Regions from separate parts of the Roseateles sp. P1_C6 genome, predicted to be linked through region 2. Evidence: riboswitches for the same ligand, from Rfam matches in the RefSeq annotation. Region 2 holds a riboswitch; the other holds the start of a gene.
What was found. Region 2 has a riboswitch for thiamine pyrophosphate ahead of thiC (phosphomethylpyrimidine synthase ThiC). Riboswitches for the same ligand answer to the same signal wherever they lie in the genome.
Positions count from the first base shown of each region.

Region 1 (6,276 bases), on a different contig from region 2:
TGCAAAACGCGAAAACGCGCCATCCCTAGGGCGCGTTGGTGCGTGTTGAAACGCCGCTGGCAACTGCCATGGGTCCTTAGTCATAAGCCATGGTTGGCCGGGAGCGCGCTCATGGGCGCCGTGCCCCCGCCGCAAACCCTATGCGCCGACTGTCTGCATAGGCCTTTGATGCCGACGGAAACCAAACGCCAGCAGCCCGCCCCCGACCGCGAACAGCAGTGCGGCAGACGGCTCAGGCACCGCCTCGACGATGGTGAGTCCCACCGTGTAGCGGGCTCGGATGGCAGGGTCGGCAGTTCCCAGCATCGAGAAGGTCAGCGCATAGAGCTGGCCTGATGCCAGCGGCAGGTCTTGCACCACGATGCTGCCTCCGGCGCCAGTGCCCGGACTCCGGCTGGCGGTGAAGATCGGCGCCTGTGCTGCATTCAGGGAGCGGATGGTCACATCAACACCCGAATCCATCACCAGCGTGTTGGAGTCGATATAGAACCCAGCTCTGAACTCCTTCAACGCCAGGCTTGTCGCTCCCGCGTCACCCAGGCGAAAGATGATCGTGTCGCTGCGATCACCGGCCCAATCGATAGTGCCTGCGAAGTACAGCGAGGGCTCATAGATGCCGGCGGGGTAGACGTCGAAGCTCTTCTGCGCATCCGGGCCGTCAAAGTCGCTGAAGTACTCGCCCTCTTCGTTGATGTGCCATGTCGCCATGGCAGGGGGCGCGGCGAAACAAGCCACAAGCCCGACAACGGCGAACAAGACCTCACGCAAATTGCCCACAACCAAGCTCCACAAATCAGATGACACCCAGTTTGGCGTTGGGGACAGTGCTTTCCTACGTCTATTGGCATGCTCCGCCAAATCGCGCGGGAAACCTGGGGCAAGTTGCTACTAGATGTTCTGACAACTCTGTTGGCGCTCGAGCAGAAAAGGCATGCGGACCGGCGCATGACGTCTCATAGGGCGCCTGCCAGTCAGGCTCGTTCAGTGCTGGACGCCAGGCGCGTCGTTCGACGCCGAGTGAAACCGACGACAGCGGCCAATCCACCGACGAACGCAAGCGCCGCGTTGGGCTCTGGGGCATCAACAACCGGTACTTGAAGAGTTAGGTTTGGCAGAGAGGAGGTCGACGTCCACACGCCTGCGATGTTCTCAAGGCCCGCTTGCCGCGCGGTCTCTGCGTTGGTACGCCGCGGGCCGACGCGCCTCTCGACGGCGCGACAGCAACACCGCGGCGCCCACCAGTCCCAACTGCCATGCACCGGGCTCGGGCACGGCTGCTGCCGTGAGATCGAATGTGATCTGGCTGCCCGCCACGAAGTACTGGTCGCCCATGTCCACCACCAGTTCGCCAGCCCCCCACGAGTAGCCGGTCACGAACGTGGAGGAAGGCGACACCGTGGCGTTGAGCAGGTGATAGTCCGTGGGCGACCATGTCAACCGGAAGATGAGTGGCGACCGCGTGTAGCCCTCCATCACGGCCTTGATGGAGATGGTCGATGCCTCGATGTCCACTTCGTTCCAGGTGTAGCCGTCAGCCTTCAGCGCGTAGTCGCCCGGACCTGCCTTGCCAATGAAATGCTCTGCCGTCACGGGCGTGCACTGTGGGCATTCGAAGAGGAAGTCAGTGCCCAGCAGACCGGCCCAGGTGGGCGTGGCGGCGCTGAGCAGCCCGCTGAGCAGCAGCAGGGGCAGGTGAGTTTTCATGGAGACCTCAGGCGCGGACGGGATCTGGAGTTCAGATCAAGTCTTGCCTGCTAACCATCCCTAGTACTTTTGGCGCTTTCGGCCGATGAAACCTGTGGGGCGGAGGTCGCATCAAGAAAAAAGCCTCACAGGCTTTCGCATGTGAGGCTTCTGATTTGGCTCCCCGACCTGGGCTCGAACCAGGGACCTACGGATTAACAGTCCGGCGCTCTACCGACTGAGCTATCGAGGAATCGTTCGGTACACGACCCGTCGTTCGGTTGCGACGGGTTCTTTTTGGGTTCTGTTGGCTCCCCGACCTGGGCTCGAACCAGGGACCTACGGATTAACAGTCCGGCGCTCTACCGACTGAGCTATCGAGGAACAGAGCCCGCGATTATAGAGACTTTTTCGGGTGCTTCACAAGCGGACCTCGAGACTTGCGCGCAAAGTGCGCGGCGCAAGGGGGTAGAGGTAGCTGTGCTCGAACTGCCAGGGCGACTCGCGCCAGGCGCGGCGGTTGGCGAGGTTGTCGATGGCGGCGCGCCAGATCCAGGTCTGGTTGCCGACTCCCTGCGTGTAGCGCAAGCCGGCGTCGGCGACGGTCCAGGCGGGCACGGCGATGCTGTTGTCGGGCGTGGCGAACCGGCTGCCCTCGTGGCGCAGGCCGAGCTGGGCTTGCAGGCCAGGCAGCAGGTCCTGGCGCACGTGAATCTTGATCGTCGTCTCCGGCACGTTGGCCGGACGCAGGCCGTTGAGGCTGGCCTCAGCGCTGCTCTCGCGGCGCGCCTGCAGCCGCATGACGCTGCCGAATACGCCTCCGCCGCTCCACTTCAGATCGGCGCTGCCCTCAACGCCACGGTGGCGGGCAAAGCCATCGGCGCGACGCTCGCAGCTGTCGTTGGCGCTGCATTCCGTTAAACCGGGCAGCACCACATCGCGCCATGCCGGGCGGCGGATGTCGAAGACGGTCAGCGAGCCTTCGACGCGCTGATTGCCGGTTTTCAGGCCCAGCTCGGTCTGGCGGCTCTTCAGCGCGGGCAGGGCCTGGCCGCGGTTGATGTAGCGCGCGCGGTTGGGGGTCACTTCGCTTTCGATGCCCTGGCCCCAGCTCGCATAGACCAGCCAGTCGGCGGCGACGGCATGGCTGATGGCGACCCAGGGCGTCGTGACGCTTTGCGAGTAGTCGGTCGCGCGCGAGCCGTCGGTGCGCACGCTCTCGCGGTGCAGGCGGGTGTGGCGCAGGCCCAGCCAGGCGCTGGTGTCAGTCGTGATCGGCACACGGTCGCGCAGGTAGAGCTCGTTGCTGCGCTCGTCGCGGTTGGTGTTCTCGTCCGTCAGGTCGGGCGCCGCCGGCGTCACGGCCGTGCCGTCTATGTTGCCGGTGCCGGCGTAGTTGTAGGCCTGGCGTTGGAAGCGGCTCTTGAACTGGCTGGTCAGCCCGCCGACGGTGACGTCATGGCGCAGGCCGGCCAGTTGCAGGGGGCCGCTGGCCGAGATGTCGAGGGCCGTCGTGTCGCGGTGCTCGTTCTCGCTGCGGAAATCGTAGAGGTCGTAGCTGCCGTCGGGGCAGAAGCGGTCGGCGTAGTAGCTGCCGTCGGCAGCGCTGCAACCGTAGGCATAGGCCAGGCGGTCGTCGGTACGCAGGCGCTGGATGCCCAGTGCTGCCTGAGCGCGCCAGTCGCCGCCCAGCTTGTGCTGCACGCGCAGCGAGGCATGCGTGTTGTCGAAGACGACGGGCAGGCTCCAGGGCTGGTTGTTCAGGTTGAGCTTGGGGTCGACGCTCCTGGCGTCGGGCAGGCGGTCGCCCAGCAGGCTGAAGCCTTGCTGGCTGGGCTGGCTCTGGCGGTTGAACTCGACCTCGGCCTCGACGAGGGTGTCGGGGTTGACGCGCCAGTCGGTGGCCAGCGCAGCGGTGTGGGAGCGGCCTTTGCTGTTGCGCAACTCCGGGTCCAGATGGGCCGCGGCGAGGTTGACGCGAACGCCGAACTCGCGGCTGGCGCCGAAGCGCTGCGAGTGGTCGAGGTTGGCTTGCACCGAGCCGCCCTGGATGGCTTCCAGCATCAGCGCCGTGGCGTCGTCGGCCAGCGGTCGCTTGACGACGAAGTTGACGATGCCGGCCGGTGAACTGGTGCCTGCCTGCATGCCGGAGCTACCCTTCAGCAGCTCGATGCCCGACTTGTTGACCAGCGACAAGGCGGTCTCGCCTGTGATCGGCAGACCGTCACGGCGCAGGTTGAAGCGGTTGTCGAGATCGAAGCCGCGGATCTTGAGCTGAGACCAGTAGCCGACGGCGTTGTAGGCGTCGGACACGGAGGCGTCGAGCTTGGTGATGCCCGAGAGCTGGTTGATGCCGAGGTCGTCCAGCCGCTCGGCGGACAGGCTCAGCGCCTGCATTGGCAGCTTGGCGGGTGGGGCGTCGAAGCCCGACAGGCTGGGCACGGCTTCGGTGGCTTTGCCGGTGACGCTGACCTGGGGCAGGGACTGGGCGCAGGCGATGCCGGAGGTCAGTAGCGCGGCCGTGGCGGCCGCGGCGGCGATAGGGGAAAGAGAAGGTCTTGCCATCGGAATGCAAAGCGATGGCAGGTCGGCAAACACTGAAGACGTCAGGCCCCGGAGACGACAAAGCATTGGGGGCCGCGGTTCCGGCTGCTTCCCTGCGCGAGGATTACCTCAATCAGGTTCAAAGGGACTGTCTCAGCCGCGCGATGCCGAAGCAGGCGCAACACCCCTAGCGAATGCCGCCATCGAATCGTCGACAGCGACAGGGCATTCTAATGAGCCTGCAGTGATGGCTTACCGAGCGCAAGCGTCGCCGCCCGTTCGAGCCGAGCCTGAGCCGGGCTAACTGCGAAGTCCGCGGCGCGCTGCGTTGCGCAGCATCAGCGCGCCCAGGCCGGCTGCCAGCAACAGCGAACCGCTCGGTTCCGGCACGGGCGCCAGCGCGAAGCTGATCCAATACGTCGCAAAGACGTCCGGGCCCAAGTTGCCCAGGCCGCGAGGCGTGAGCCTCATCCAGTACTCGTGATTGCTGAAAACGAGTGCAGGGTCGACGTACATCGGCTGGCTGGCATCCAGATCAAGGGACAGCAGGCCTTCGCCGGTTTGTGCGTCGGCAATGTACAGATTGACGCCGCGTCGCTGGTTGAAGGCACCCGCGGTGACCCACCCGCTTGCTTCGAAGCGGGCAGTGATCGGTGAACTGCCTGCCGGCAGGTTCCACCGGAAGTGGATGGTGTCGCTGTCGTCGCCAGGCTGGCCGACGGCACCGCTGAAATACCCGGCATAGGGGTAGATGCCGCTGGTATCCAGGTAGAACAGCGACGGTGCGGTCGGGTCGTCAAAGTCGGGGAAGTACGGGCCTTCTCCCACCGGCTGAAAGGTCGCGTGCGCGGCTGTGGCAAGGCACAGCAGGGCAGCTGAAGCAACCTGGTTCGCCTTCATGGTGTTCCTCCAAGCGCCGACGGTGACGGTGGCACTTTGACGAGCGAGGTTGCAGCACGCAAGCCCTATTCCGAAGTGACCTCGCGCGCGCCGCCGGGCAGAGGGCACCAGCGCGCGTCACGCACCGGTGTGCCAACGTCAGTCGAACACCGGCGATTCCACGCCCAGCACCTTGTGCAGCTTGGGGCTGGTGGTCGTGTACTGCAAGTGCACGCGCTTGTCGGGGAACACATAGGGCGCGGCGCCGAAGGCCGCCAGCGCGGTTTCGTGGAAGCCGCTGAGGATGAGCTTCTTCTTGCCCGGGTAGGTGTTCACGTCGCCCACGGCAAAGATGCCGGGCACGCTGGTCTCGAACTTCTCGGTGTCGACGACGATCTGCTTGCGCTCCAGCGCCAGGCCCCAGTCGGCGATGGGGCCGAGCTTGGGTGACAGGCCGAAGAACACCAGCACCTCGTCGCAGGGCACAACGCGCGTGACACCGTCGTTGCCCGTGATCTTCAGCCCCGTGAGCTTGCCGTCGCGCTCGTCGAGGCCCGTGGCCTGGCCGATGATGATCTGCATCTCCAGCGCATCGCAGAGCTGGCGCAGCTTGGCGACGCTGGCCGGCGCGGCGCGGAAGTCGTCGCGGCGGTGCACGAGGATGACGCTCTCGGCCTTGTGCGGGTTGCCGTCGGCGTTGCCGGCGCAGAAGTTCAGCGCCCAGTCCACTGCCGAGTCGCCGCCGCCGATGATGACCAGGTGCTTGCCGGCGAAGCGCGCCGGGTCCTTGACGCGGTAGTGCACCTGTTCGCCCTCGTAGGGCTCGATGCCGTCGACCTTCAGCAGGCGCGGCTGGAAGGAGCCGACGCCGCCGGCGATGAACAGCGCCTTGGCGAGGAACTGCACGCCCTTGCTCGTCGCGACGAAGAAGCGCCCATCGTCCTGCCTGGCCACCGTCGTGACTTCCTGGCCCAGATGGAAGGTGGCCCCGAAGGGCTCGATCTGCTTGAGCAGGCTGTCGGTCAGCTGCTTGCCGGTGCACATGGGCACGGCCGGGATGTCGTAGATCGGCTTGTCGGGATACAGCTCGATGCACTGGCCACCGGGATAGGCCAGGCTGTCGATGATGTGTGCCTTGATCTCCAGCAGGCCCAGCTCGAAGACCTGGAA
Region 1 is NZ_JBFUAK010000001.1:350,384-356,659, reverse strand. Features, by position in the region: gene AC1D29_RS01380 (PEP-CTERM sorting domain-containing protein) at 139-756, opposite strand; gene AC1D29_RS01375 (hypothetical protein) at 1,150-1,704, opposite strand; tRNA gene AC1D29_RS01370 (tRNA-Asn) at 1,861-1,936, opposite strand; tRNA gene AC1D29_RS01365 (tRNA-Asn) at 1,992-2,067, opposite strand; gene AC1D29_RS01360 (TonB-dependent siderophore receptor) at 2,104-4,248, opposite strand; TPP riboswitch at 4,321-4,426, opposite strand; gene AC1D29_RS01355 (PEP-CTERM sorting domain-containing protein) at 4,528-5,127, opposite strand; gene AC1D29_RS01350 (NAD(P)/FAD-dependent oxidoreductase) at 5,266-6,276, opposite strand, start outside.
Region 1: it holds a riboswitch for thiamine pyrophosphate, as region 2 does, so the genes downstream of both, AC1D29_RS01360 (TonB-dependent siderophore receptor) here and thiC (phosphomethylpyrimidine synthase ThiC) in region 2, are expected to answer to the same signal.

Region 2 (6,276 bases):
CGTGGTCGCGTTGTTCGTCACCTTGCTCGGCGCCGGCATGACCGGCCGTGGCATGGGCGGCATGGGCGGCTACTACGGTGGCGGCGGCCGGGGTGGTGGTGGTGGCGGCGGGGGTTTCAGCGGCGGTGGCGGCGGCTTCGGCGGCGGCGGCGCGTCGGGGAGGTGGTGAGCATGGGCATCCAACGCATCCTCAAGCACCTGCTGACGACGGACGGCGAGGTCGCGTGGGCCTTCCCCGCCGGCGCCTTGAACGCGATCGAGGCCGCGATCAAGGCCAGCGAGGCCCAGCACGCCGGCGAGATCCGGTTTGTCGTCGAGGCGGCGCTGGACGGCGCCCCGCTGTTCAAGGGGCAGTCACCGCAGGACCGGGCCATCGAGGTGTTTGCCCAGACGCGGGTCTGGGACACCGAGCACAACAACGGCTTGCTGATCTACCTGCTGCTCGCCGACCACGCCGTGGAGATCGTGGCGGACCGCGGCATCCATGCCGAGGTCGGCGCCGACGCCTGGCGCGAGGTCTGCCAGCGCATGGAGACGGCGTTCAGGCAGTCCCACTACGAGGCCGGCGTCATTGCCGGCGTGCAGGCGGTGACGCAGCACCTGGCGCGGCACTTCCCGGCGGCTGCAGGTGCGAACGAACTGCCGGACCGGCCGTTGCTGCTCTGACGGCGAGGCGCCGCTCAGCCCGTCGGCTGCTGTGTGCAGACCTCGCGCACGCAGCCGCGCAGCCAGCGGTGCGCCGCGTCACCGTCCATGCGCGGGTGCCAGAGCAGTGACACGGCGAAAGGCGCCAGCGTGAGTGGCAGCGCAAAGCTGTGCAGGCCCTCGCGCAGGTTGCCGGTGTGGCGCTCCGGCAAGGTGGCAATCAGGTCCGAGCCGCGCGCCAGCGCCAGCGCCTGGGAGAAGCCCCCCACCGTCACGACGATGTCGCGCGCCAAGCCCAGCGCGGCCAGGGCCTCGTCGACCGGCCCGCTCACCGGCCCGCGGCGTGACACCGCCACGTGGCGAGCGGCGGCATAGCGCGCGGCGCTGACCTCGCCCTGGCTCAACGCATGGCCTGCGCGCACGACGCCGATGAAGCGGTCGCGGAACAGCGCCTGCGTGCGCAGCTCCGGGCCGCTGTCCGCGCCGACGATGCCGGTCTCCAGGTCGACGCTGCCGTCGCGCAGCGGCGTGCTGTCCTTGTCGGGCTTGGGCACGAAGCGCAGGCGCACGCCGGGGGCTTCAGACACGACCCTGGCGAGCAGCGCGGCGCCGAAGTTCTCGACAAAGCCCTCGCGCGTGCGCAGCGTGAACTCCCGCGCCAGCCGGTCCAGCTGCAATGCCGCGGCGGGCCTCAAAGCGGCCTGGGCTTGCTGCAGCAGCGGCCCGATGTGCTCGCGCAGTTCCTGTGCCCTTGGCGACGCCACCAGGCCGCGCCCCGCGCGCACCAGCAGCGGGTCGCCCGTGGCGTCGCGCAAGCGGGCCAGGGACCGGCTCATCGCCGACGGGCTCAGCCGCAGCCGCCGCGCAGCGCCGGCGACGCTGCCCTCGGCCAGCAGGGCGTCCAGCGTCAGCAGCAGGTTGAGGTCAGGGTCTGACATGGCGTCGCGTGCATGAATGAAGTGCAAATGATGCGCCTTCCGCCATGCCTGACCCATGCCTAAGGTAGAGGCATGACCACCACCCTTGCCTCATCTGCCGCCGTGCCCCCTGCCAGCGTGCTCGCCAGCCTCGCGCTCGCGACCCTGCTGCCATCCCTGGCCATCAGCAGCGCCAACGTCGCATTGCCAACGCTGGCCGCCGCGTTTGGCGCCGGCGTCGCCCAGGCGCAATGGGTGGTGCTGGCCTATCTGCTCACGACCACGTCCCTCATCGTCGGCGCCGGCCGGCTGGGCGACTTGATCGGCAAACGCCGCCTGCTGCTGGCCGGCATCGCGCTGTTCACGGCCGCGGCGGCGCTCGGCTCGCTGGCGCCGACGCTGCCGCTGCTGATCGCCGCTCGCGCGCTGCAGGGCGTGGGGGCGGCCGCCATGATGGCCTTGACGATGGCCCTGGTGGGCACGGCCTTGCCCAAGGCGCGCAGCGGCCGCGCGATGGGCCTGCTGGGCACGATGTCGGCCGTCGGCACGGCGCTGGGGCCGTCGCTGGGCGGCGTGCTGATCGGCGCCCTGGGCTGGCGGGCCGTCTTTGCCGTCAACGTGCCGCTGGGCCTGCTGGCCCTCGCGCTGGCCTGGCGTGGCCTGCCTGCGGACCGGGGGCAGGGCGGCGCGGCAGGGTTGGACTGGCCCGGCACGTCGTGGCTGGCGCTGACGCTGGCCGCCTATGCGCTCGCGATGACGCAGCATCCGGGCCTGCTCGCCGTGGCTGCAGTCGGCCTGCTGCTCTTTCTGCGCACCGAGGCGCGCGCCAAGTCGCCCCTAGTGCGGCTGGACCGCCTGCGCGACCCCGCGTTGAGCACCAGCCTGGCGATGAACGCCATCGTCTCGGCCGTCATGATGGCCACGCTGGTCGTCGGCCCCTTCCACCTCAGCGGCGCGCTGGCCCTGGGCGCGGCCACGGTGGGCGCGTTGATGTCCATCGGCCCCATCGTGTCGGCCTTCAGCGGCGTGCCGGCCGGCCGCCTCGCGGACCGCTTCGGCACGCGGCGCATGACGCAGCTGGGCCTGGCCGCCATGGCGCTGGGCTGCGGTCTGATCGCGCTGCTGCCCGCGTCGCTGGGCGCCATCGCCTACGTCGGCCCGCTCGTCATCGTCACGCCAGGCTATGCACTCTTCCAGGCCGCCAACAACACGGCCGTCATGGCCGACGCGGCGGCCGGGCAGCGCGGCGTCATCAGCGGCTTGCTGACGCTGTCACGCAACCTGGGCCTCATCACCGGTGCCTCGGCCATGGCCGCCGTCTTCGCCGTGGGCGGCCTGGACCTGAGCTTCGCCATCGCGACAGGCTTGCTTGCCGTGGCGCTCGTGCTTGCCAAGCGCCTGCGTTGACCCGCACAATCGCGCCCGCTCCGGGGTGCTCGGGTTTGGCTGATGCCAGACCCAGAGGCTGAGATGGTCATGAGACCAAACCCGTGAACTTGAACCGGCTAGTACCGGCGTAAGGAGAGCGCATGCCTCGCGGCGTGCGGGCGATGCCACCCCGAGGTGGCGGGCCCTCGCACACCCACAGGCGGCCCCCCGGAGCACACCTTCAGCTGCTCCAGGAGACCGCGGTGAACGCCCCCGAAAAACACATCTCGCTCGATGAGCGCCTGTCGCTGACGCGCGAACCCTTTCCCGCGTCGACCAAGGCCTACGTCACCGGCAGCCGGCCCGACCTGCGCGTGCCCATGCGCGAGATCGCGCTGACCAACGGCGAGACCGTCGTCGTGCACGACACCTCCGGCCCTTACACCGACCCCAACGCGCAGATCGACGTGCGCCGCGGCCTGCCACCCATCCGTTCGAGCTGGGTCTCGGACCGCGCGGACATCGAGGTCTACACGGGCCGCACGCGCGTCGCACTGGACGACGGTGGCAAGGAGGACAACGAACGCATCGCGCAGCTGCGCGCCGAGGCCGCCGCCCTGCAGCGCCCGCCACGCCGCGCCCAGGCCGGTGCCAACGTCAGCCAGCTGCACTACGCCCGCCGCGGCATCGTCACGCCGGAGATGGAGTTCGTCGCGTTGCGTGAGAACGGCCGGCGTGAGTGGATGCGCGAGTACCTGTCCGACGCCGAGCGTGAGCAGCGCCTGCGCGGCGACTCGCTGGGCGCGGCCATTCCCGACATCATCACGCCCGAGTTCGTGCGCCGGGAAGTCGCCCGTGGCCGCGCCGTCATCCCGGCCAACATCAATCACACGGAGCTGGAGCCGACCATCATCGGCCGCAACTTCCTGGTCAAGGTCAACGCCAACATCGGCAACTCGGCCGTCACGTCCAGCATCGAGGAAGAGGTCGAGAAGCTGGTCTGGTCCATCCGCTGGGGCGCGGACACGGTGATGGACCTTTCCACCGGCCGCAACATCCACACGACGCGTGACTGGATCGTGCGCAACTCGCCCGTGCCCATCGGCACCGTGCCCATCTACCAGGCGCTGGAGAAGGTGGGCGGCGTGGCCGAGGACCTGAGCTGGGCCATCTTCCGCGACACGCTGATCGAGCAGGCCGAGCAGGGCATCGACTACTTCACCATCCACGCCGGCCTGCGCCTGCCGTTCATCCACCTGACGACCAAGCGCCGCACGGGCATCGTGTCGCGCGGCGGCTCCATCCTGGCCAAGTGGTGCATCACGCATCACCGCGAGAACTTCCTGTACACGCACTTCGAAGAGATCTGCGAAATCATGAAGGCCTACGACGTGACCTTCTCGCTGGGCGACGGCCTGCGCCCCGGCAGCGGCGCCGACGCCAACGACGAGGCCCAGTTCGCCGAGCTGAAGACGCTGGGCGAGCTGACGAAGATCGCGTGGAAGCATGACGTGCAGACCATGATCGAAGGCCCCGGCCATGTGCCCATGCACCTGATCCAGGCCAACATGACGGAGCAGCTGAAGCACTGCGACGAGGCGCCGTTCTACACGCTGGGCCCGCTGACCATCGACATCGCGCCGGGCTACGACCACATCGCCTCGGCAATAGGCGCGGCCATGATCGGCTGGATGGGTACGGCCATGCTCTGCTACGTGACGCCCAAGGAACACCTGGGCCTCCCGGACCGCGACGACGTGAAGCAGGGGCTGATCGCCTACAAGATCGCCGCCCACGCGGCCGACATCGCCAAGGGCCACCCCGGCGCCCGCGCGCGCGACGACGCGATGAGCAAGGCGCGATTCGAGTTCCGCTGGCACGACCAGTTCGCACTCGGCCTGGACCCGGACACGGCGCGCGACTATCACGACGAGACGCTGCCCAAGGACTCGTCCAAGGAGGCGCATTTCTGCTCCATGTGCGGGCCGAAGTTCTGCTCGATGAAGATCACGCAGGATGTGCGCGAGTACGCGGCGGCCAAGGGGCTGGAAGCGTCGGACGTCGTGGCCGACGGCATGGCGCAGAAGTCCGCCGAGTTCCGTGCCCACGGCGGCGAGCTCTACATCCCGATCGCCAAAGCCTGATGGCCACCATCGCCATCGCAGGCGCCGGCGTCATGGGCCGGCTGCTGGCCTGGCACTTGGCGCGGGCGGGGCATCGCGTGCAGGTTGTCGACCCAGCCGCGGGACCGGAACAGGCCGGCGCAGCGGCCTTCACGGCCGCCGGCATGCTCAGCCCGCTGGCCGAACAGGAACACGCCGAACCCGAGATCACCACGCTGGGCTGGCGGTCGCTGACGCTGTGGCCGGCGATTGCCGAGGCGCTGGGGCAGCCCGAGCTGGTGAAAACGGAAGGCAGCGTGTTGCTGGCCCATGGCGGCGACATGGGATGCGCTCAGCGTGTGCTCTCCCGGCTGGACCACCCCGAGCCGCTGAACCGCGCCGCACTGCAGATGCTGGAGCCGGCGCTCTCCCCCGACCTCAAGGCCTGGTGGCTGCCCGGCGAAGGCCAGCTGTTGCCACGCGAGTTGCTGCTGGCACTGGCCGACCAGGCGCGCGGCGTCGACTGGCTTTGGTCCCGTCATGCCATCGCCGTTCAGCCCCACCGGCTCGAACTGGACGACGGCCGCCGCCTGGATGCCGACCTCGTCATCGACACCCGCGGCCTCGGTGCCAAACCCGACCTGCCAACCCTGCGCGGCGTGCGTGGCGAGATCCTGTGGCTGCACGCGCCCGGCATCGTGCTGAACCGCCCGGTGCGGCTGCTGCACCCGCGCCACCGCGTCTACCTGGTGCCACGACCGGGCGACGTCATCGTCGTCGGCGCGTCGGAGATCGAGAGTGAAGACCGCTCGCCGGTCAGCCTGCGCAGCGCCGTCGAGCTGATGGCCGCCGCCCATAGCGTGCTGCCGGCGCTGGCGGAGGCCCGCATCGTCCACATGGACACCAACCTGCGCCCGGCCTTGCCCGACCACTGCCCGCGCATTGACCACCAGCCCGGGCTGCTGCGCATCAACGGCCTGTTCCGCCACGGCTGGCTGCTGGCGCCGGCGCTGGCCGAGAAAGCCCTTCACCACCATGCCTGAGTTCACCCTCAACCGCGAACCCCAGCCCTGGCGCGAGGGCTTGAGCCTTGCCGCGCTGCTGGCCGAACAGGGCCGAGCGCCCGACGCCGTCGCCACGGCCCTCAACGGCGCCTTCGTGCCGCGCGCGCGGCGCGACACCACGCTGATCCAGCCCGGCGACGAGCTGACCCTGATCCAACCCATCACAGGCGGATGACATGA
Region 2 is NZ_JBFUAK010000002.1:633,558-639,833, forward strand. Features, by position in the region: gene AC1D29_RS05920 (TPM domain-containing protein) at 1-169, shown strand, start outside; gene AC1D29_RS05925 (TPM domain-containing protein) at 172-666, shown strand; gene AC1D29_RS05930 (LysR family transcriptional regulator) at 681-1,583, opposite strand; gene AC1D29_RS05935 (MFS transporter) at 1,656-2,969, shown strand; TPP riboswitch at 2,981-3,102, shown strand; gene thiC (phosphomethylpyrimidine synthase ThiC) at 3,194-5,074, shown strand; gene AC1D29_RS05945 (FAD-dependent oxidoreductase) at 5,074-6,075, shown strand; gene thiS (sulfur carrier protein ThiS) at 6,068-6,271, shown strand; gene AC1D29_RS05955 (thiazole synthase) at 6,273-6,276, shown strand, end outside.